Regions from separate parts of the Cytobacillus sp. FSL H8-0458 genome, predicted to be linked through region 2. Evidence: riboswitches for the same ligand, from Rfam matches in the RefSeq annotation. Region 2 holds a riboswitch; the other holds the start of a gene.

Region 1 (12,531 bases), 1.2 Mb from region 2:
AAGAGTTCCCATCGCGCCATCTGCTATGATGATTTCATTCTTTAATTTATCCAGGAAACTCAAAGTATCACCCCCGCTGTAAAATGGATTGCTTTGTTTGTCCGGCTGCAGATAAAGCTGCCTTGAAATCTTCTATAATATCCTCTGCGCTCTCCAGGCCAACAGAAAGACGGAGAAGACTGTCTGTTATTCCGCGCTGTTCTCTTTCAGATGGAGGAATGGCTGCGTGCGACATTTTGGCAGGGTAGGAGAGGATGGATTCAACTGCTCCGAGACTTACTGCAAAAACAGGAATTTTAACATTTTCCACAAATACTCTCATCGACTTTTCATCTTCAAGTTCAAAAGAAAGAACAGCACCTGCGTTCACAGCCTGCTTCTTCTGGATTTCATAGCCGGGATGTTCAGCAAAACCGGGATAATGAACCTTCTTTACTGCAGGGTGATCATGAAGGAAACGGGCAATCTTCTCAGCTGATCTCACAGACTGATCGAGCCTAACCTGCAGCGTTTTAATGCCTCTCAAGACAAGCCAGGCATCCTGTACACCCAGAACAGCTCCAAAGGAATTTTGGAGAAAAGCCAGTCTTGCTCCTAATTCAGGATCCTTCACAACAGCTAAGCCGGCAACGACGTCACTGTGTCCGGATAAAAATTTGGTTGCGCTATGCAGCACGATATCTGCCCCTAAAGAGAGCGGTTTTTGAAGAGCAGGGGTCAGGAATGTGTTATCCACAAATGTCAGGGCTCCATGCTGTCTTGCCAGTGAACTGATGGCCTGGATATCTGTCACCTTCAGCAGCGGATTGGAAGGAGTCTCTACATAGAAAACTTTCGTGTTGGGACGGATTGCTTCTTTTACTTCCTCAAGATTTGTCATATCAACAAATGTATGCTCAATGCCAAAACGGGATAGGACCTCTGTTGTCATGCGATAGGTTCCGCCATAAACGTCTTCTGTAATGACAACATGATCTCCCTGTGATAAAAGGAGGAATGCTGTGGAAATGGCAGCCATTCCGGAAGAAAAGGCAAACCCTCTAATACCTTCTTCAAGCTCCGCGATGACTTCCTCAAGTGCTTCCCTTGTTGGATTCAGGCTGCGGCTGTAATCATATTTTCCGAACGCATCAATATCTTTTTGATGGAAAGTGGAGGCATGCTGGATCGGTACACTGACAGCTCCTGTTTCCGGGTCGAATTTTTGATTATTGTGAAGCAATTTCGTTTGGAATGTGTAATTCGTACTCATCGTACTGCCTCCTTTAAAACCTTTGCAAAAGCATGTTCAAGATCCGCCTTCAAATCTTCTGCATTTTCGATTCCAACCGAGAAACGCAGAAGCCTGTTACAGACACCGGTTTCAATGCGGATCTCTTCAGGGATGTCCGCATGCGTTTGTGTTGCAGGATATGTTATGAAACTCTCGACTCCACCAAGGCTTTCAGCAAAGGAGATTAGGGAGAGGCTCTGCAGAAAAGGATTCACCCAGGATTCTTCCTGGATCCGGAAAGATATCATTCCTCCCTTGCCTGGATAAAGAACATCTGTTATGGCATCATGGTGTGATAAGAAAGCCGCTAACTCCCGGGCATTTTTTTCATGCCGTTCCATGCGAAGAGAGAGTGTCTTCATGCCTCTGATCAAAAGCCAGGAATCAAATGGGCTAAGGACTGCACCTGCAGCATTGTGGTTCATGGCAAGATCCTCACATAACTGTTTGCCTTTTGCGACAACTAAACCGGCAAGGACATCATTATGGCCTCCAAGATACTTCGTCGCACTATGGATGACAATATCAGCTCCAAGCTTTAACGGCTGCTGAAGAAGGGGGGTGTAAAATGTGTTATCAACGATCAGCAGGATATTATGCCGTTTCGCGATGTCAGCTATCAACTGAATGTCTGTCTCTTCCATCAGCGGGTTAGTGGGAGTCTCCAGAAATATTGCTTTCGTTTTTTCAGTGATTAGCTCTTCAACATTTTCAGGAGTGCTCGTATTTACATATTTGCTCTGCAGTCCCCATTTTTTGAAGCCCTGTTCAAGCAGACGATAGGTTCCGCCGTATAAATCCTTGGAAACAATCCACTCATCTCCGGATTTAAAGAGGGAAAGAATCGTAAGAATGGCAGCCATTCCAGAACTGCAGGCATAGCCTTGATCGCCTTCTTCCAGATCGGCGATTGCTTTTTCAAGCAGCTGGCGGGTAGGATTGCCTGTTCGGCTATAGTCAAAGCCAGTTGACTGACCAATGCCTTCATGCCGGTAGGCGGTGGAAAAGTATACAGGCGGATTGACTGCACCTGTTGCTGATTCGCTCCTGTTTCCGATTTGTGCTAATTTGGTGTCAATATTATACATGCTGGTAAACACTCCTTCGTCATAATAAAAAAAAGCCTTCTATAAGAAGAAGACTTTTTAATGTGAACAGCCATTCTTCTTATCTTTCAAGTTTCTAAAAAACTTGCAGGAATTAGCACCTTTTCAATCAAAATATGATTGCTGGTTGCTGAGGCGTCGTCGGGCCTTACCCTCGACCTCTCTGGATAAGAAATCAAATATTAAATTTTCTCTAAACTTTACTACAGTAAACCGTTAAGAGTCAACACTTTTTTGAATATTTCATGTTATAAAAAATATCTGGCCAGGCATCTTGAGTCCTTCTGCCTTAAATATCTGTTTCAAGGAGGAATAAGGAGGATCTTGAACCAAAAAAACTTTCCATTACATTCTGGAAAGTTTTTTTGGGTATTCATTCTTCAATCAAATCGTTAACCGGCACATCCATTTCTTTTTCAGAATTTGCTTTTGTGTAAATGCGTGCTGTCTTAGTCTGCTCATCTACATGCTGAATGATGATCGGTATGCCATTTAAAGTGACACTGTGCACTTCAGCAGACTCAGCAATCTCTTTTGCTCTGCCTATATTCATGGAAAAACCTCCTGAATTTGAATAATTTTAATGTGCCTTAAAAAGACACATATTATTCTTTTAAAATTAGCCTGGCATAAACTGTTATAGCTAGATCTCTTTAAAGTTCAGAATATTTCCTTTATAATAATGAGGAAAATAATTTTTTCTTGGAGGGAAGCTTTTATGCAAGAACATAGTCACTGCCGTCACAGATTTGCCGAAACAGATGGGCCAGCCGTTTTCCGGACAATTGATGGCATTGAAGTGAATGTTGCCGGCAGCTTATTCCAAAAATGTACAACATGCGGTCATTTTGATTTTCCCGTAGATACCAGAGAAGCCATTGAATCTTCCCTAAAAGAAAACAGAAAAAATACCAATGAATCGAAACAAATCTATATAAACCTGGTAGAAACTTTTTAAAGCCGAAACATTTCGGCTTTTTTTATGTTCAAGTTATTTCATATTTATAAATGTTTACCCTTTTACAAATCATTTTTTTAGAATAAGTTATTGCTAAAAAATTTTTTTAATAGTTTTCCACTATATTCATGTTTTTATCTTTGTACAACTAGATTTTACGTGTTAGAATAACTGTGGAAACGTTTTATCCTCTGAAAAATATTATTATTCGTAAAAATGAATTGTTAATTCATTCAAATGATGGGTATTGTATTTTCAGGGAGAAAAAACGTATTGAATTATTCACTTACAAAACAGTTATGGAGGTAATTTTCCATGAAAAAGCCATTTAATGGTGAGGGACCTTTTGAACAGGGATTTCATGGCCCAAACCTTGGCTACGTTATTGAACTTTATGAAAGATATTTAGAGGATCCATCATCGATTGATCCTGAAATGAAAGAGTACTTTGAAAAGAATGGTTCCCCGCTTGCGAGTGAAGGAACGGCACAAATCGCTTCATCAGCAAATCAGCCAATGAATGCCGGACAGCTTGAGAAAACACTTGCTGCTATTCGCCTAGCTGATAATATCCGCACATATGGCCACTTGGCTGCCGATATTTATCCGCTGGGTAACAATAAATCGGAAGCTGCTTTATTTGAACTGAGCAAATATGGCTTAACTGAAAATGACTTGAAAGAGATCCCTGCTGGTGTCATTACTAAAGATGCCACATATCCTTTACGCAACGGACTTGAAGCAATTGAATTCCTGAAGAGCGCTTATATGGGCCCCATTGCTTTTGAATTCCAGCATATATTTGATGAAAACGAAAAAGACTGGCTCCGCCGCAAAATAGGTGCGAACAGCCACAAGCTGTCAATGCAAAAGGCGGAAAAACTGAAAGTTTTAAGAAGACTGACTGAAGTTGAGGAATTTGAAAAGTTCCTTCATAAAACCTTCGTCGGACAAAAAAGATTCTCCATTGAGGGCCTTGATACAATGGTTCCTTTATTGGATGAAATTGTCTCTGAATCCGTTTCGGATGGAGCAAAAACAATTAACATCGGCATGGCCCACCGCGGAAGGTTAAATGTTCTTGCACATGTGCTTGGGAAGCCGTATGAAATGATTTTCGCGGAGTTCCAGCATGCGCCGAATAAAGAACTTGTTCCTTCTGAAGGATCCATCGGAATCAATTACGGCTGGACAGGCGACGTGAAATATCACCTTGGTCTGGATAAACAGATCAAAGATGAGAATACGACCATTGCCAGACTGACATTGGCTAACAATCCGAGCCATCTTGAATTTGTAGGTTCACTGGTTGAGGGCTACACGCGAGCTTCACAGGACAACAGAACAAAGGCCGGTTATCCTGAAGTAGATCCAAAAGCTGCTTTATCCATTATCATTCATGGAGACGCAGCATTCCCTGGTCAGGGAATTGTAGCAGAAACACTTAATCTCGGACAGCTGACTGGCTATAATACTGGCGGTTCGATCCATATCATTGCCAATAATACAATTGGTTTCACAACAGAATCACATGATTCACGCTCTACCAGATATGCAAGTGATCTGGCCAAAGGGTATGAAATGCCAATTATGCACGTTAATGCAGACGAACCTGAAGCAGTAGTTGCAGCGGCAAGGATTGCCTGCGAATATCGTGCTAAATTCCAGAAGGATATCCTCATCGACTTAATCGGATACCGCCGTTTTGGACATAACGAGATGGACGAGCCTATGACGACGAATCCTCTTATGTATAATATTGTACGCAAGCGGCCAACCGTGAAAGCGCTGTATGCTGAAAAGCTTTTAAATGAAAAGATCATCAGCAAAGAGGAAGCTGAAGGCGTCCATAATGAAGTACTGGAAAAAATGAAGGCAGCCTATGAAAAGGTGCCAAAAGAAAAGAAGGAAGCTGAGTTAACCGATCCTCCTGAAACTGTCGAAAAGGGTCTGCCAAAAATTAATACAGCCGTTTCAATTGATAAACTAAAGCAAATCAATGAAGAATTATTAAAATGGCCGGAGGATTTCAAAGTATTTGATAAACTCGGCAAAATTCTGCAGCGAAGATTGGAAGCGCTTGAAGGGGACGGCAAGATTGATTGGGGTCTCGCAGAAACACTGGCATTTGCAACCATCCTATCTGATGGTACACCTGTCAGACTGACTGGCCAGGATTCAGAGAGAGGAACATTTGCTCAAAGAAACGTTGTTCTGCATGATCATACAACAGGAAAAGCGTATTCACCTTTGCATAAGCTCTCAACTGCCAAGGCTTCATTCGCTGTCCATAATAGTCCATTATCTGAAGCCGCTGTTGTAGGCTTTGAATATGGATATAATGTATTTGCCCCGGAAACGCTTGTTTTATGGGAAGCTCAATATGGTGATTTTGCCAACGCAGCACAGGTAATGTTTGACCAGTTTATTGCTGCCGGCCGTGCAAAATGGGGCCAAAAATCTGGTCTAGTCATGCTCCTCCCACATGGTTATGAAGGACAGGGACCTGAACATTCAAGTGCGCGCCTGGAAAGATTTCTGACTCTTGCAGCTGAAAATAACTGGACAGTTGCCAATCTTTCTTCATCAGCACAGTACTTCCATATTTTAAGAAGGCAGGCTGCTATACTCGGAAAAGAGGAAGTTCGTCCGTTAGTGATCATGTCTCCGAAGAGTCTGCTGCGCAATCCGACTGTCGCTTCAAATGGACTGGAATTGAGCGAAGGAGAATTCCGATCGGTTATAGAACAGCCTGGTTTAGGTCAAAATCATGAAAAAGTGAAACGCATCATTCTTGGAACAGGAAAGATCACAATTGATTTAGCCGAAAACCTGAAAAACTATCCGGATCAGGATTGGTTCCATATTTTACGTGTGGAAGAAATCTATCCGTTCCCAATGAATCAGATTAAAGACATCTTAACACGTTATCCAAATGTGGAAGAAATTGTCTGGATTCAGGAAGAACCTAAAAATATGGGTGCGTGGAATTTCGTTGAACCTAGACTGAAAGAAATCGCAGGCAGCCATATCGATGTCAGCTACATCGGTAGAAAACGCCGATCAAGCCCGGCAGAAGGCGACCCGACTGTTCATAAGAAAGAACAAGCACGTATAATAGATGAATCACTAACTCGCAAGCAAGAAGGAGGAAATTAAGGTGGCAGAAATCAAAGTTCCAGAATTGGCGGAATCCATTACAGAAGGTACGGTGGCACAGTGGCTGAAACAGCCTGGTGACACTGTTACTAAAGGTGACTATGTTGTCGAACTTGAAACGGACAAGGTAAATGTTGAAATTATTTCTGAACACAGCGGAGTTTTACAGGAAATCAAAGCCCAGGAAGGCGACACGGTTAACGTAGGTGAAACCATTGCTATCGTTAATGAAAGCGGAGAAGCTGCACCTGCACAGGATAAAGCGGAAGAAAAGCCTGAAGCAGCTAAAGCGGAAGAGCCAAAGACAGAGGAGCAGCCTGCACAGCCTGCTGCTGAAGAAAAAACTGGCGGGCAGCGTCCAATCGCTTCACCGGCAGCACGTAAACTGGCAAGAGAAAAAGGCATTGATCTAAGCCAGGTGCCGACAGCCGATCCACTGGGTCGAATCAGAACACAGGATGTTGAATCCTTTAATCCTAACCAGGCAAAACAGCAGGCTCAAACACCAAAACCGGCAGCAGCTTCCAAACCTGCTGAACAGCCGTCAGGCGGAAAAGAAGTGGAACGGATCAAAATGTCCCGCCGACGCCAGACAATTGCAAATCGCCTGGTAGAAGTTCAGCAAACGGCAGCCATGCTGACCACATTCAATGAAGTGGACATGACAAATGTAATGAACCTTCGCAAGAAGCGGAAAGATAAATTCTTTGAAGAAAATGATGTAAAGCTTGGCTTCATGTCATTCTTCACCAAAGCGGTCGTTGCAGCACTTAAGAAGAATCCTTACTTAAATGCTGAAATTCAAGGCAATGAAATCGTTCTGAAAAAATTCTATGATATTGGTATCGCTGTTTCAGCTCCTGAAGGTCTTGTCGTTCCGGTTGTCCGTGATGCAGACCGCAAAAACTTTGCGGAAATCGAAAAGGATATCATGGACCTTGCAGTGAAGGCAAGAGACAATAAGCTTGCTCTTTCAGATCTGCAGGGAGGAAGCTTCACCATCACAAATGGCGGTGTATTTGGCAGCATGATGTCTACGCCAATTCTGAACGGACCTCAGGTTGGTATCCTTGGAATGCACTCCATCCAGCTGCGCCCGGTTGCGATAGATGCTGAAAGAATGGAAAACCGTCCAATGATGTACATCGCACTATCTTATGACCACCGCATTGTTGACGGAAAGGAAGCTGTAACATTCCTGAAACGCGTCAAAGAACTGATTGAAGATCCGGAAAGCCTTCTTTTTGAAGCCTAATAACTAATGAAACCAGAGTGGAGTTCCGCTCTGGTTTTTTTAATAGCATAGGAAACTATAAAAATGAACGATATTAATAGCTCTGTGGAAGAGTGTCTGCATCCAGCTCCAGCGCCTACCCCCTCGAGGTGTCGGGGGTGAGCAAGGCGCTTCCGCTTTCGTTATGGAAAATTATTTGCATTAAGGAAACAATGTACAGGTTATGAATAGTATATTAAAAAGCGGGTGATAACCTTGAAAAGAAGGCAAATGAAAATTCTGCAGTATAGTGCGTTGTTAAAGAAATTAGGGGTTATAAGTGAAGAGGAATATGAAAATATAAAAAAAGCAAACAAACTTACAGCATACGTCCGAAGATAATAAAAAAAGCGGGAATAGCTCCCGCTCTACATATTCACTAAGTATTTGGCTAACTAATATGGATTTTGAAACTTACTCTTTAAACGGTCTTAAGCCCCGTTTTTGAATCTCCGTTTTTAATATCCTAATCCATTCCTTTTCAGACCCTGACTTTAATGCATCACGATACGAGACGACCAGCTGCTCATTACTCATAATTTTCATTATGCATACCTCCTGGTTAAATGGATTGAATATTCTATTTTTTATTATTGTAAAGGTTTTTTAAGATTTTGTGAACCCTTTATAAAGAAAAGATTTATTACATTCTGGTGACATTTTTCTGCATATTCTTTTCACACTATCAGACAGTAGACTGTGTTATACAGAAAAAGGTAAAATTTATATAACTACTGAATAAAGGGAGAATCTGCATATGAATGTAACGCTTGATCATATTGTCCACTTTATAAAGGCTGAGCCGGCTGCTGCTGCTGCAAAATGGAGGGATCAAGGATATAAGGCAATATCAGGGGGGAGCCATGAAAACTGGGGAACATATAACAGCCTCTTGTACATTGGGCATTCATACCTTGAGTATTTATCAATTGAAAAGAATCATATTGCCTCAATGAGCGATAATCCGCTTATTAAACAGCTGACAGAAGAAATCCGACTTGGAGAAGGGATCGGCCAAATCTGCTTCCGAACCAATAATATTGAAAAGCTGCAGAGTGAATTAACGGGAAAGGGCTTTGAGACTTTTCCAATCTTTGATGGAAGCAGAAAGAGGGCTGATGGAAGCATCCTTTCCTGGAAAATGCTCTTCATAAAGGAAAATCCCGATTATATATACCCTTTCTTTATCGACTGGGGCATGGAAGACGATAATAGATTTGAAGAACTGGAACAACTTGGCCTAATCGATGAGAAGCTTGCCACTAAAGAAATTGCAGCAGTTTATATAGCTTCAAAAGACTTTGAAAAATCTGCGGCAGCATGGCAGGAAATCATTCCGGCTTCCGGGTCTGATGTTTACATTAGCAATGACGGAAAAGAAAAGAGAGCTTCCATTCTGATTGGTTCAGTTAAAATCATCTTTTGCCAGCCATTATACGAGAATGGAAGGACAATGGAGGTTCTTCGTAAAAGGGGGGAGAAGCCCTTTGCTGTTCAATTAGCGCCAAGCCTAGAAAAAGAACTATCACTATTTGAAGGTCTTTATTTTTAAAGGCGAGTGAGAATTTTCAGCTTTAACCTGCTGCTCCTTTATAAGGACAGTTTTTTTAATTGAATTTCAGGTAAAGAAAATTTATAAAATATCACTATATGAAAATATTGAATATTCAGCAATATGTGTTAACATAAAATGTAAGCGTTTTAAATCAGCATCTTAGAGAAATCTTTTGCATAATGATTAGATCATATACCAAGGAGGATTTCTGGATGACGGAATTATTGAATCTTACAGTAGGGAAGCTCCTGGAGGAGAAAGCCGGCCTTCACCCTGATCATGAAGCTGTAGTTTATGCCGATCGCGGGCTCCGAATGAGTTATAAGGAGTTTAATAAATATTGCAGGCTTGCTGCCAAAGGGTTTATGAAGCTGGGTCTTGAAAAAGGAGAGCATATTGCCGCATGGTCGACAAATACGCCAGAATGGCTCACATGCCAGTTTTCTACAGGCAAGATGGGGGCTGTCCTTGTAACCGTAAATACAAACTATCAAGCTGCTGAACTTGAATATCTGTTAAAGCAATCTGACAGTACAACAATTGTGCTAATGGAGAAGTTCAGAGACACCTCTTACATAGAAATGCTGTACAGCATCGTTCCGGAACTGAAGGATTCCGAACCGGGGCAGCTGAAAAGCAAGAGGCTTCCTTTCTTAAAAAACGTTATCGTCATGGGAGAAAAGCGCTTCCCTGGTACCTACAGCTGGGAAGATATTATCAGGATGGGCGAATCGGTCACAGACAGTGAACTCGATGAGCGGATGGAAAGCCTTGACCCTGACGATGCCATAAATATGCAATATACATCCGGAACGACAGGCTTTCCGAAAGGGGTTATGCTAACCCACAATAACATTGTTAATAATGGATACAATATCGCAAATTGTATGCGATTAACGACAGATGACCGATTATGTATTCCTGTTCCGTTTTTCCATTGTTTCGGCTGTGTGCTGGGAACCATGGCATGCATATCCGTTGGCGCCACCATTGTTCCAGTGCAGGAATTCAGCCCTAAAGCTGTTCTGCAGACGGTCCAGGATGAGAAATGTACAGGCCTTCATGGAGTGCCGACAATGTTTATTGCAGAACTGAATGATCCTGATTTCAGCAAATTTGATCTATCCACCCTTCGAACAGGCATAATGGCTGGCTCCAATTGTCCAATTGAAGTCATGAAAGGCGTTATCGAAAAAATGGGCGCAAGCGAAATAACCATTGCCTATGGACAAACAGAGTCATCGCCAGTCATAACTCAGACACGGACAGATGATCCGATTGAGCTGAGAGTGGAGTCTGTCGGAAGGGCATTGCCGAATGTAGAAGTGAAAATTGTAGAACCGGGCACAAATAACGAAGTCCCTTCTGGCGTACAGGGGGAAATGTGTACCAGAGGCTATCATGTCATGAAAGGATATTATAAAAATCCGGATGCTACAAAAGAAGCCATTGATAAGGATGGCTGGCTCCATACTGGGGATCTTGCTGTAATGGATGAGAACGGATACTGTAAAATCACAGGCAGATTAAAGGATATGATCATCAGGGGCGGAGAAAATATTTATCCCCGTGAAATAGAAGAATTCCTTTATACTCATCCGCAGATTCTGGACGTTCAGGTGGTAGGAGTTCCTGATGCTGTATATGGTGAAGAAGTGGTCGCCTGGGTAATAGCTAAGGAAGGCTCTGGCTTAACGGCTGAAGAACTTCGCGATTACTGCAAAGGGAAGATCTCACGGCATAAAATCCCCCGCTATATAGAATTTATTAAAGAATATCCAATGACAGCTTCAGGCAAAATTCAGAAGTTCAGATTGCGTGAACAGGCTAAAGAAGTCATTGAAAATGCTAATACATTAAAATAATAAGCATATGAAACCTGCGGGGGAACCTCCCGCAGGTTTTTTCAATTTCCATCTTCTTTCGTTCAAAAGGCTTAAAATATCTCCTCCTCATAGCCAATGTGATAAAGCTTTTGAGAAATTAAAATGGTATTAAGGATATGAGAAAAGGAGCGAGAGCAGATGTATGATGAAATGTATGTAATGGAAGCTTTAATGAAGGCTAAACAAAAAGAAATGGATTTAATAACACCACACCATAATAGCTCAAATAACAAATTAATTTGCAGGCTTCCGGTAATTAAAAATTTGGATGCCTGCCAATGCCAGGAATGACGGAGATGTTTCTCCGTCTTCTTTTTTTGAAAAGAATCTTCAGTAAATGATACTATAGTAAACAAAAGAGAGAACCAAGGGGGAATGTTTGCTTATGTCTACACAGAAATTGTTTGTATATGGAACCTTAAGAATGCATGAAACCAATCACTTTGTTTTAAAAGGAAGCCCCTGCATTGCCGAGCAGGCATGGGTATACGGTGAATTATATGATACTGGTCTTGGCTATCCCTCTATGAAACCATCACTTGAGCAAAAAGTGTATGGGGAACTATATGAAGTGCATTGGGATCATTTTTCCGATCTGGATGAACTCGAGGATTATATCCCGGGCAGAAAAGACAATTTGTACGACAGGGTTGAGCAGACTGTCCATACGGATAAGGGAGAAGTAAATGCACTTGTATATATTTCCTGCCGGGATGACCTGCTGGCAGAACCAATTCTTCACGGAGATTGGAAGCTTTACCAGCTTATGAAGGATAAGCCGGAGAAGACCTATTATTTTGCTTACGGGTCCTGCATGGATGATGAACGGTTTTGCACGGCAAAGGTTGATCACCATTTTAAAACGATTGTCGGCGGGGGAATATTGGACGGTTATTCGATGCAATACCTGTTTTCCAGGGATGATGGAGGAAGGGCAGATATTATAGAAAATGGCGGTGTCACTGAAGGGATTCTATATGAACTTCCCTATGAAGCTGTTGAATATCTGTTCCAAAGGGAAGGTTTTTACGGACAATGGTACCGTCCTGCCTTTGTAAATGTTCAGGCAGGGGATAAAATGTACAAAGATGTCCTGACTTTTCATGTCTATAATAAAAAAGGGGAGCTGCCCCCGCCTGACCATTACGCTCTTGAAATTCTCCGCGGCGCAAGAGGAAGAGTAAGTGATGATTATTACAAAAAGCTTGAACAGCAGCTGGAAAAACTGGGAGTTAAGATTCGATTAGATGCATAAAGCGTAAGACTTAAGGATGAACACAAGTTCATCCTTTTTTCTGTATTGCTGGGTTATCGCTTTTTA
Region 2 (12,531 bases):
CTTATTGTCAAAATTATTTGTAAATTATTTTGTCTTCCCGCATATGATAGAGTAATAAACATTTCTTTGTATTGGTGCATTAATATCAAAATCACTGCCGGGAAATGAGTCTATGAAATGAAGGCAGACTGCTGAAATGGGGATGTTTCATCTTTTTTTGACACTCGCGATATTGTATGTTGGAAAGCTGTAATGTGTGAAATTAATTTAAAAGGAGGGGTTAACATGACGAATGTCAATAACCATCAGTTTGTGATTTCCCAAGAAGATTGGTCCCTCCATCGCAAAGGCTATGATGACCAGCAGCGTCATCAGGATAAAGTCCAGGAAGCAATCCGCAACAATTTGCCTGATTTAATAACGGAAGAAAATATTGTAATGTCGAATGGGCGGGAAGTAGTAAAGATTCCAATTCGCTCATTGGATGAATACAAAATCCGTTATAACTATGATAAAAACAAACATGTCGGCCAAGGCGATGGAGATAGCCAGATTGGAGATGTAGTGGCACGTGACGGATCCGGCAGCCAGAAAGGACCCGGAAAAGGGCAAGGGGCAGGCGACCAGGCAGGCGAGGATTATTTTGAAGCAGAAGTATCACTGATGGAAATTGAAGAAGCTTTATTTAAACAATTGGAATTGCCTAATTTAAAGAGAAAAGAGCAGGATGAAAATCTGGTAGAGGACATTGAATTTAATGATATCAGAAAGACTGGATTAATGGGTAATATTGATAAGAAACGGACCATGATGTCAGCATTCAAGCGTAACGCAATGAAGGGAAAGGCAGCGTTCCACCCAATTTATAAGGAAGATTTGAAGTTTAAGACCTGGAATGAAATTGTAAAGCCTGATTCAAAGGCTGTCGTGCTTGCGATGATGGATACGAGCGGGTCGATGGGGATATGGGAAAAGTATATGGCCAGAAGCTTTTTCTTCTGGATGACCCGATTCCTGAGAACCAAATATGAAACAGTTGAAATTGAATTTATTGCCCACCATACAGAAGCAAAGGTGGTCTCAGAAGAGGATTTTTTCTCAAAAGGGGAAAGTGGTGGAACGATTTGTTCATCTGCCTACCGAAAAGCGCTTGAGCTGATAGATGCCAAGTACGATCCGCGTAAATTTAATATTTACCCATTCCACTTCTCAGACGGTGATAACCTGACCTCTGATAATGCCCGCTGTGTGAAGCTGGTGGAAGACCTGATGAAGGTGTCCAATATGTTTGGATACGGTGAGGTCAACCAGTATAACCGCCACTCGACACTGATGTCCGCCTATAAAAATATTAAAAATGATGATTTCCGATATTATATTCTTAAGCAAAAAGCAGATGTATTCCATGCGATGAAGAGCTTCTTCAAACAGGAAGAGGATAAGAAGAAATATGCCTAAGAGAGGGAAACCTCTCTTTTTCGTTTCAGTAAAAAGCCCCCTTTTCCGGGGGGCCGATGCTATTTAAGCCTGTCCTTAGTAAGCTGTTCATCCCAATTTAGTTCAGCGCTGGTTTTCATCTCTGCTGACTTGGGTGAATCCGGTACACGACTATGATTCTCTTTGACACAGCATGTATCAGCAGATTTATCTGCCAGTGTTTTGATATCCGATTCATGGACAACCTCCCGGGCTGAAGCGCTCTCTAAATATCCTTCAGAGTTTTCGGCAGTGACCCTCTGATTGTCATGCGAGGAGTCAGGATACTTCCCATAATAGTCAGCGATTAAAACATATTTTCCGTCAAAAACCATGCTTGCGTAATGATCCAGGTCATGTTCATCGAACCGTGTACCATCTTTTTTATCGGGATCAATTCCTGAACTTGTGGCCGGATCTTCCCCCATGAAAAGAGCTTTAACTGAATCAAGAAAACGCTGATTCCCCAGCTCCTGGGATCCGACTATTCGCAAGTTCACTCCGTAATTGTCTGCAAAGCTTTCAAGATTTGCTCCATCCTTTGAGACGATCACCAGATTTTTCTTCTGATACCCATTTGACCCTGCACCTTCAATGGCGTCTTTAAGCTCTTGCTGTGTATCGTATCCGCCTATTAATATATTCTTCTTCATATTTTTCACTCCCAGTGTATTATGATATTTTTTTATTTTCCCTGAATTGCAGGCGGGGAAACTTTCTTTTACTTTTGAAGGACAGGAAGCAATAGCATATAGTCCTGAATCTTTATATGGCATAAGCCGTATATATTAATAAAATGCAAAGAATACAGTATGATAAAGATATAATTGCTGAATTGGATTGCTGCTGGAGGTGGGCAGATATGGAAATTGAGAAACTGGCTAAAAGGCTAAGGAACAGAACCCCCATCATTTTGGGGAGTGAGCGATTTTCGAAGTTCGCTATTTTGCTTCCGCTTGTTGAAATCAATAATGAGGTACATGTCCTTTTTGAAGTGCGTTCATTAAAAATGAGAAGGCAGCCTGGGGAGGTATGTTTCCCCGGCGGAAGGATAGATCCGGAAGATAGGGATGAAGAGCATACGGCCATCCGTGAAACCTCTGAGGAACTCGGTGTGGGCGAAGACAGCATCACCGATGTTTCCCCGTTGGATTACATGATTTCCTTCGGTCAAATAATTTACCCTTATGCAGGCATTATCCAAAATCCGGACAAGATTGTGCCGAACCCTGCTGAAGTAGAAGAGGTTTTTACCGTTCCCCTTTCATTCCTTAAAAAAGTAAAACCGGAAACGTATCACGTGAATTTTAAGGTAGAGCCAGAAGAAAATTTTCCTTTTGACTTGATTGCCGGAGGTGAAAATTACAATTGGCAGACTAGAAGAGCGGAAGAAGTATTTTACTATTTCCAGGATAAGGTTATCTGGGGGCTGACTGCCAGAATTCTTAAGCATTTTCTTGAGATCATAACGGAAGATTTTAATGAAAGTGAAAGCGTTTGAAGAAAATAATTTTTCAAAAAAGGTTGACGCAGTCCTTATAAATGTTTATGATTCATATAAATTGAATACTTAGAAACTTCTTATCAAGAGAGGCGGAGGGACTGACCCTAAGAAGCCTCGGCAACCAGCATTTATGCACGGTGCCAAATTCAGAGGAATACATTTTCCGAAGATAAGAAGGCGGAATGAACGGAATATAAATTCAAACCCCTTCTTGTCTGTAATGGACGGTAGGGGTTTTTTGTTTTTACGGCAGGCACTAAAAATTTTATCCAGGGGGAATGAGTAATGTCAGTGATCACGATCGGGCTATTGGGGTTTGGAACTGTTGGAAAAGGAGTGTATGAAACAATCAGAAAGCATCAGGGAAGGCTTCAGGCGATACTCGGGAAAGAAGTAAAGGTTTCCGCCATCCTGGTCAAAAATGTGAATAAACATTCTTTGCCTGATGATGAGGTGCTATTAACAGATGACTTTCAGGAGATTATTGAGCTTCCAAAGCTTGATGTCGTAATTGATGCCATTGTTGGCAGGGAACCGGGCTATACGTATTTGCGCCAGGCAATATCGAGAGGATGCCATGTCATTACAGCAAATAAAGAGATGTTTGCATTCCATGGAAGTGAGCTTGGGAGGCTTGCAAAAGAAAAGAATGTATCACTGGGATTTGAAGCAACAGTCGGCGGCGGAATCCCCATCATTCAGACCATCAGGCAGCTGCTGAATGCCAACAGAATTGAACGGATTGAAGGAATTTTAAATGGCACATCCAATTTCATTTTGACAAGTATGCGCGAGGAGAACTTATCATTTGAAGAAGCATTGAGAATCGCTCAGGAAAAAGGCTATGCAGAAGCCGATCCTAAAAATGATATCGAAGGATATGACGCCTTTTACAAAGCGGTTGTTTTGAGCGAGCTTGTATTCGGGAAAGCGCCGGCACAGGAATACTCTGTTAGAGAAGGCATTACTGATATTACGATTGAGCAAATCCGTTTGGCTGAATCGCTGGGCCTGAAATTCAAACATGCAGCATCGATTCAGAAGGAAAAAGATTCTGTCCGCTGTACAGTAAAGCCGGTTCTGACAGGTGAATCTCATCCTCTATACAGAGTAGAAGGCGTGCAGAATGCCGTTTCAATTGATGCGGATATTGTCGGGAATATCAGCCTGCAGGGTCCTGGAGCAGGTATGTTCCCGACAGCGAGTGCGATTATTGAAGATTTAATTCATGTGGGAAAAGCCGATTTTCCTTCAGCATTTGAGGAAGCTGCATCGGAAGAAACTATACCTGACCAGCCGCTCTGGGTTATATTGGGTGATGCAGAGCAAACAGAGCTGCCTGGGGGAGTTGAAATCGTCAGCGAAGTGTCAGAAAAGGCCCTGATCGTTAAGGCATCTGCAGAAGCTGTGTCATTATTAGACAGATCCGATTGGAAGGCTTATCAAGTGCTTGGAGATTATGCACATACGGCAGGGAAGTATAAGCAGGTACAGCCGGTCTAAAAAACAGAAGGGGCAAGCTTTTGAGCTGCCCCTTCTAAAGTATGTTTAGAGATGGTGTATACTAAGCCTGCTGTTTATTAAATAAAGGATTATTTAATCCGGAATACAGGTCTTTAACATGAACTGTTACTATCTTAGCGCCAATCTGGACATGGACCATATTATCAAAAACAGCTGTTACCAGGCCGTTTAATGAAACATTCGCACCAATATTTAGATCTTTGCCGGGAGATTTAACATTTTTCTTGTTTGCCATCGTAACACCATCCCATTCCATTTTATTGAAACTTATACATAGAATATTGCCTTTTTATAGTAAAATAAACGCTTTAATAAAAAAAGTCCAGTAAAATAGCTTGTTTTTTTATCGACAAATTGTTATGAAATTAGACACTTATCTAAAAACAGCTGATGGTACATCGAACTGTCTCCATAGGAAGAGGATGAAAAGAATGGAAAGCCCCCATGCGGCAGCTGGACGCTTATGATGCACCCAGAGGATGATAAACATAACAGCATTGAAAAGAATCGACCATTTTAAATTCCAGCCATTATCGTACTTTATCAAGTTAAATTTGATGTCAACAACCTCATTAACAGTATAGAGAAGGACCCAGCCTGAGATATAAAGCAGTTTCTTAATAAGCCTGCCTGCAGGGAATCTGTATAAATAGATCAAAATGGTTGCCGGATACTTTACAGCCATAATGGAAAAACTGACATGTGTGTTTGTAAGATTCACTTTCTCATCAATTCCCTGCGGGTCATAAGACCACATCGGATAAAGATCTGAGAGCAGATATAAATATAAAAAGTCCCCTAATATGTAAAAAAGCATAGTGGGATAATACATTTTCCAATTTCTCCAGTCACCCCACTTCCATAGAGCGAAGATCCACAAAAAAGCATAAAGAGCATTCATTCCATTCACCTCTTCCCGAACGCGCAGTTATTCCTATCCTATCCAATTCAAGAGAAAATAAAAAATTAATGTAATACTTTTTATCAGCAGGGTAACCTGCGCTGATGGATTAAGACAAATTAAATTAACCGGAAACCCTCATCTGTTTTTGAAGAGGTTTTCCGGTCGTTCCTTTAATATCGCTGTTATTTTCTGTTCCGTGAAACATAAGGACTATCCGCAATCCAGAATCTCCAGGGATAATCCCGGGCTTCACCTGAATTATCAATGCCGATCCGTGTTCCGCGTTTGATTTCCCCGGGAGGGATTCCTTTAGCAATCATAAGAGGAGGGATGGTAAAATGACGGCCATAATCATCTATTGTTATATCGAGAGCTTTAGTTAATTTACCGGGCCCATTAGTGAGGTTTTTAAGGTCTTCCATCTTACGTCTTTTCTTCATTAACTCAAGTCCGTCGACAGGTTCAATCCCTCTGATCAAAACAGCTTCCGGCTTTTCCTTTGGACCACTCACAACATTAACCAGGCAATGGGTATGCATCACATAAGTGTAGACAAAACCTGGTTCATTGAACATGATTTCGGTCCTTTTTGTTCTCCTGTTCCCAAAGCTGTGTGCTGCTCTGTCCTCCGGGCCCATATAAGCTTCCGTCTCGACAATATAGCCTGAGGCAATTCCTTCTTCAGTTTCTTTGATCAATAAGCAGCCCAGAAGTGCTTCAGCCAGCAGAAGCGTCGGCTGCTGGTAAAAGCTTTTTGGAAGGGGAACATACTGTTTAATTTCCTTCATAGTCAATCTCTCCATTAAGTATTTTATGAGTGCTTATAGCTTCGTGTCCTATGTTTTTACCCTGTGCTATTTTTTCATAACCATACCTGCAGTATAATAGCAAAAGGAATACAAGACAGGATGTGTGCATTAATGAATAAAAATATCGGTTTTATCGGATGCGGAAAAATGGCTCAGGCGATAATCGGGGGTATATTAAAATCAGATCTGGTGAATGCAAGGCAGATTATTGCTTCAGCGAAAACGGAGAAATCGCTTGTTAACGTTAAAAGCAGGTGGGATATACAAACGCGCTTTTCTAATAGTGAGGCAGCGGAGGGAGCGGATATACTGTTTCTGGCTATTAAGCCTGATGCTCATGCTGCGGTTATTGAAGAAATTAAAGATTGCATCCAATCACATGCCATTATCATAACGATTGCGGCCGGCATAAGTCTTTCCTTTCTGGAAAAGGCATTTGGCAGAAAAATAAAAGCTGTCCGTTCCATGCCTAATACTCCATCATTAGTGGGAGAAGGCATGAGTGTTCTTTCAGCGAATGAATCACTATCTCCTGAGGAGATGGAAGATGTAATCAGAATATTTTCTTGTATTGGAAGAGCAGCTGTTATGGAAGAAAAGATGATGGACGCAATTCCCCCTATCAGCGGTTCTTCGCCCGCTTATGCCTATATGTTCATTGAAGCATTGGCAGATGGCGGTGTAAAAGCCGGGCTGCCCCGTGATCAGTCTTATGAGCTCGCAGCACAGGCTATTTTGGGGGCAGCCAGGATGGTGCTGGAAACAGGCATGCACCCTGCGGTATTGAAGGATGAGGTCTGCACTCCGGGAGGTGCAACAATAGAAGCCGTTGCCGAACTGGAGAGAAAAGGGTTCCGTGCAGCAGTGATGAGTGCAATGGAACAATGTTTTGAAAAGACGAAGGCACTTTCCCGGAAAAATAATTAGACAAGATATCATTATCCTAGACCCGGCAATCCTATCGTGTCGGGTTTTCCAATAGTTTCAGGCACAAATATAAAGAAAAATAAGAACATTCCTCAGCGAAATGGAATATATAATAAGAAAATTTAAATTTTAATTCCGACTTGACTCATAGGAATACATGTATTATAGTAAGTCATTATAATAAGATCTCTTGGGGAGGATTCAGTCCGATGAGTACAGGACTTTTAATTTTAAACATTTTCGTAATGCTTCTGCTTTTAGGCGCTTTATTCTTTATGCAGAAAAAGCATATCTCATTCTCAAAGCGTGTGTTTACAGCGCTTGGTTTAGGGATCCTGTTTGGCTTCGCACTTCAGCTGATATATGGACCGGGTGCTGAGGTTATTGCCAAATCTGCAGACTGGTTTAATTTAGTTGGCGGAGGTTATGTCAAGTTCCTGCAAATGATCGTCATGCCGCTCGTCTTCATTTCGATTTTAGGTGCTTTTACTAAACTGAAATTAACAAATAATATTGGGAAAATAAGTGTCCTTATCCTTGGACTGCTTGTAGGCACCACCGCAGTTGCTGCTGCTGTCGGAATTGCAACAGCTGCCGGTTTTGACCTGGAGGCTGTCCAAATCAGCGGAGGCGATGCTGAGACTGCCCGCGGGCAACAGCTTGAAGAAACATATCAGGGCATTGAAGGAAGAACGTTCCCACAGCAAATGCTTGATTTGCTTCCGGCCAATCCATTCCTTGATTTTACAGGGGCAAGACCAACATCTACGATTTCTGTCGTTATCTTTGCAGCCTTTTTAGGGATTGCTTATCTTGGTGTGAGAAGGAAATCACCAGACCAGGCTGAACTCTTTGCGAAAATTGTTGATGCCTTCTATGCAATTATAATGCGTGTTGTTACAATAATTTTACGTTTAACACCATATGGAGTTTTGGCAATTATGACGAAAACAGTTGCCATGAGTGACTTTGACTCCATTTTAAATTTAGGTAAATTTGTTATTGCTTCTTATGTGGCACTTGCCATTATGTTCCTGATTCACCTGCTGCTTTTAACATTAAGCGGATTAAATCCAATCACTTATTTGAAAAAAGCATTTCCGGTATTGACCTTTGCTTTTACGTCAAGAACAAGTGCCGGTGCATTGCCTTTGAATATTAAAACGCAAAAGTCACTCGGTGTTCCTGAAGGAATTGCTAACTTTGCAGGATCTTTCGGCCTTTCCATCGGCCAAAATGGATGTGCGGGAATCTATCCGGCCATGCTGGCTGTAATGATTGCTCCTACTGTGGGCATTAACCCGCTGTCACCAGGATTTATTTTTACTCTCATTCTCATTGTAGCGATCAGCTCCTTTGGTGTGGCAGGCGTCGGCGGCGGTGCGACATTCGCAGCGATCCTGGTATTATCTGCCCTTGACATGCCTATTGCACTGGCTGGCTTGCTGATCTCAATTGAACCGCTAATTGACATGGGCCGCACAGCGCTTAATGTCAGCGGATCCATGACCTCCGGTATCTTAACAAGCCGAATCACCGGTGAAATGGATGGAAACCTTTATAATGATATGAATGAAAAAATAGAAGCAGAAGCATAAGAAAAATCGACAGGTGCCTGGCACCTGTCGATTTTTTCATTTGACGGCCTTTTTTATAACCGTTAAGGACGTCATGGCTCCCACAAAAAGTATGGTTATAAACGAGTACAGGAATTTTTCAATACCAACTATTTTTACTCCGCTTAAAATAACCAATCCATCAATTGCAAATATTAAAGCGCCGATATTAATAGGAAGGAGCTTTGTCATCAGCTGTGCAAGCAGGTCTGTGCCTCCTGTACTGGTTTCATAACGGAGCATAAGGCCGATCCCAAAACCCACCAGGCATCCCCCTAAAATGGAGCTGGGCAATATGGAAAGCTCAAAATGCCCTCGCAAAGCAGAAAGCAAATCAATAATGAAGGATGAAATCAGAAGGCCATGCAGGCTATAGAAGAAGTATTTTTTCTCATAAAACCAGGCAAGTACATATAATGGAATGCTCAGGACAATCATGCTCAATCCAGTGGGAAATTCGTAGTAATAATGGAGCATCAGCCCTATGCCAATAATGCCCCCGTCAAGTAAATGGTGGGGGACTAGGAAGCCGTTAATGCCAATGCCTAATAATAAACTTCCTATTAAAGTTACAAGCAGCTTTTCAAACATAAGCCTATCACCCTAACTTGTCCATTCTATACTTATAGAATATGAATCATCAGGGATGAAATAGAAGCGGTTCCATGCAAAAAAAGCTTGTCCGGCTTGGACAAGCTTTTGATCAGCTGGTCGCTTCCGGCTAGTGAGGCAGGAACGCAAGCTGATAAAAGAATAATACTGCAAATAAATAAACCAGGGGATGAACTTCTCTCCATTTCCCTTTTACCACTTTCATAAGCGGATAAGCGATAAACCCAAGTGCAATTCCTGTTGCAATGCTGGATGTAAGCGGCATGCTTAAGATAATCAGGAATGCAGGGAATGCTTCATCAAGTTCATTCCATTTAATATGAGAGATGCTGCCCATCATCAGGCTTCCCACGATAATCAGGGCAGGTGCAGTAATGGCAGCAAGACCTGATACCGCACTGACAAGAGGTCCGAAGAAAGCTGCAAGCAGGAACAAACCTGCAACAGTCAAGGTTGTTAATCCAGTTCTTCCGCCGACTGACACACCTGTTGAAGATTCAATATATGCAGAAGTAGGACTTGTACCAAACATGGCACCGATAGAAGTAGCGATGGAATCCGACAAAAGGGCCTCGCGTGCTCTAGGCATTGTTTTGCCTTTCATTAATCCGGCCTGCTGGGCAACGCCGATCATCGTTCCAGTCGTATCAAAAATTGTTACAAGCAGGAAGGAGAATACAACGGCGTATAAACTGTGCTGGATAACATCTCCAATTGCTTCAAATGGATTTAAAATGATGATTCCATCCGGAAGCGAAGGCAATGAAACAAATCCCTGGTCAAAAGAAAGCTGTCCTGTAAAGAAGGCAATCAGGGCAGTGATAATCATGCCGAAAAATAAAGCCCCGTTAATCCCGAGCGTCATGAGAATTAAAGTTACAGCAAGGCCGACAAGCGCAAGAATGGATTGAGGAGAATGCAAGTCTCCGAGCGCAACAAGATTTGTTGGGTGGCTTGTTATCAGCCCGGTTAAGCGCAAGCCGATAAAGGCAATAAATAACCCGATTCCGGCAGTAATTCCGTGCTTTAAATTATCCGGTATCGCAATGATCAACTTTTCCCGGAAAGGGGTAAGTGACAATATAATGAAGATAATACCAGCAATAAATACTGCTGAGAATGCAGTCATGTAATCAATATTTCCATGAGTGCCGACAACAGAGTAGGCAAAATAGGCGTTCAGGCCCATTCCAGGTGCGATGGCAATCGGATAATTGGCGAACAGTGCCATCCATAGAGTACCTGCTACAGTTGCAATAATGGTTGCGGAAAAGACTTGATCAAAAGGTACACCTGCATCAGATAAGATGACAGGGTTTACGACCACTATATAAACCATAGTTAAGAAAGTTGTGATGCCTGCCAAGACCTCGGTCTTAACGTTTGTTTGATTTTCTTTTAATTTGAACATAAAAAGTCCCCCATAAACTAAAACTTCTTTCAGGTTATATGTGTAAATGAGAAATACGAACGTTTTGAAAGCACAAATAATATAATATTCGTTTTTGATGAAAATTTCAAGACCTTAATGTTATTATTCTATATATTGGCTGTTTCATCCTAATATATAGAAAAAAGCTTCTCTAATGCTGCTGAGTGAATTTGCTTCCCCCGATATAAAAAAGTGTTGATTCTCAATAGAGTATGCTTATACACTAAGGTCAAACGACAACGAAATGGGGTTGGCCTATGTTTGCAAATCTTAAAACCATGAATCTGAGTCAGCAGGCCGAATATTTAACAAAGGCCCTTGTGCAGATGGAGAGCTATAACCATTCAGATGGAGAAGTGCATAAAGCTGAATTTCTAAAGGAAGTTATCTGTTCGTATCCATCTTTTCAGGATAATGATCATCTAGTATGGACCCAGGAAATCCCCGGAGATGAACTGGACCGCAAGAATGTGTTTGCCTTCCTCAAGGGGAGGGCGATTAGCAAAAAGACCATTATATATCTGGCCCATTTGGACACGGTTGGCACTGAGGATTTTGGTCCCATTCAGGGCATGGCCCATGATCCCGATAAGCTTCAGGAGTTTTTTGAACAATATGGCTCTGATCCGGAAGTGCAGGAAGATGCCAGATCCAATGAGTGGCTTTTTGGAAGAGGGTCATTGGATATGCAGAGCGGAATTGCTGTACATCTGGCCAATCTCCTGTTTTTTTCGGAAAATCCCGGTGAATTGGACGGGAATTTGCTGGTTATGTTCAACGCTGATGAGGAGGGTGAGCATAAAGGAAGCAGAGCAGCCCTTTCCGAATTGCTGAGGCTGAAGGAAGAAATGGGCCTTGAATATATTGCTGCCATAAATAATGATTTTATCTCGCCATTGTATGACGGAGATACCACTAAGTATATTTACACTGGTACTGCAGGAAAAATATTGCCGTGTTTCTCCATTTTCGGAAGGGAGGCCCACGCCGGTGAAAGTCTTGCGGGAATTGATCCTACATTAATTGCTGCAGAGCTGACTGCGCGTATCAGCCAGAATTTTCAGCTTACTGAGAGGCTTGAAGGAGAACTGGTGCTTCCGCCAAGCTGTTTATATATGAGGGATGATAAAAAACGATATGACGTTCAGACGGCAGTTGGCTGCAGGGTTTACTTCAATTACTTTTTCTATGAAAAACCCTTGAAGCAGCTTTCGAAAGAACTGAGAATGATTGCAGAAGATGCGGCCATCGCTGTTGAGCACCGCCTGGAAGGTGCCTATAAAGATTTTCGGACCGTCAATAAGCTTCCGGAAAGACAGCTGGACTGGGGAACAGAAGTGACGGCTTTAGATGAGTTTCTTGTCTATCTTGAAGAAAAGGGCATCAATACTGTGAGTGTAATGGAAGAAGCAAGGAATAGGAGCTCGCTTCATGAAACTGATGCCAGAATGATTGCTTTTGATATTGTAGAAGCTCTCCACCAATCAGACCCTGAGAAGAAACCCAGAGTGATCTTATTTTATGGAACACCCTTTCTTCCTGCCAACACAATTGATGTAACTGCAGAAAGAGGCATCTTTTTAAAAAGTTGTCTGGAGGAAGTTCTTGCTGAAGAGGCTAAGAAAACAGGTGAGACATTTAAGGTCCGCAAATATTTCCCCTACTTATCGGATGGAAGCTTTTTATCTTTTGACGGCTCGGATGAGGACATACAATCTCTTAAAAAGAATTTTCCTGCTTTAAAAAGCCTTTTTCCGATCCCATTAAAGGCGATGAGAGATTTAAGT

Evidence for each region. Region 2 has a riboswitch for S-adenosylmethionine ahead of NYE23_RS14945 (homoserine dehydrogenase). Riboswitches for the same ligand answer to the same signal wherever they lie in the genome.
Region 1: linked by a shared signal. The riboswitch ahead of NYE23_RS09120 (methionine biosynthesis PLP-dependent protein) and the one ahead of NYE23_RS14945 (homoserine dehydrogenase) in region 2 are both predicted to bind S-adenosylmethionine.

The regions. Positions count from the first base shown of each region.
Region 1 covers NZ_JBBOBR010000001.1:1,873,866-1,886,396, forward strand. Annotated here, with positions in the region: gene NYE23_RS09110 (bifunctional homocysteine S-methyltransferase/methylenetetrahydrofolate reductase) at 1-63, opposite strand, end outside; gene metC (cystathionine beta-lyase) at 68-1,252, opposite strand; gene NYE23_RS09120 (methionine biosynthesis PLP-dependent protein) at 1,249-2,361, opposite strand; SAM riboswitch class I at 2,438-2,553, opposite strand; gene NYE23_RS09125 (H-type small acid-soluble spore protein) at 2,753-2,932, opposite strand; gene NYE23_RS09130 (hypothetical protein) at 3,098-3,337, shown strand; gene sucA (2-oxoglutarate dehydrogenase E1 component) at 3,653-6,496, shown strand; gene odhB (2-oxoglutarate dehydrogenase complex dihydrolipoyllysine-residue succinyltransferase) at 6,498-7,751, shown strand; gene sda (sporulation histidine kinase inhibitor Sda) at 8,184-8,315, opposite strand; gene NYE23_RS09150 (VOC family protein) at 8,527-9,321, shown strand; gene NYE23_RS09155 (AMP-binding protein) at 9,537-11,189, shown strand; gene NYE23_RS09160 (hypothetical protein) at 11,349-11,501, shown strand; gene NYE23_RS09165 (gamma-glutamylcyclotransferase) at 11,596-12,465, shown strand.
Region 2 covers NZ_JBBOBR010000001.1:3,047,210-3,059,740, reverse strand. Annotated here, with positions in the region: gene yhbH (sporulation protein YhbH) at 226-1,398, shown strand; gene NYE23_RS14955 (general stress protein) at 1,458-2,069, opposite strand; gene NYE23_RS14950 (NUDIX hydrolase) at 2,279-2,917, shown strand; SAM riboswitch class I at 2,995-3,096, shown strand; gene NYE23_RS14945 (homoserine dehydrogenase) at 3,206-4,423, shown strand; gene NYE23_RS14940 (hypothetical protein) at 4,485-4,679, opposite strand; gene NYE23_RS14935 (CBO0543 family protein) at 4,818-5,345, opposite strand; gene NYE23_RS14930 (DNA-3-methyladenine glycosylase) at 5,531-6,136, opposite strand; gene proC (pyrroline-5-carboxylate reductase) at 6,269-7,084, shown strand; gene NYE23_RS14920 (L-cystine transporter) at 7,294-8,682, shown strand; gene NYE23_RS14915 (YitT family protein) at 8,719-9,291, opposite strand; gene NYE23_RS14910 (NCS2 family permease) at 9,422-10,723, opposite strand; gene NYE23_RS14905 (M20 family metallopeptidase) at 11,002-12,531, shown strand, end outside.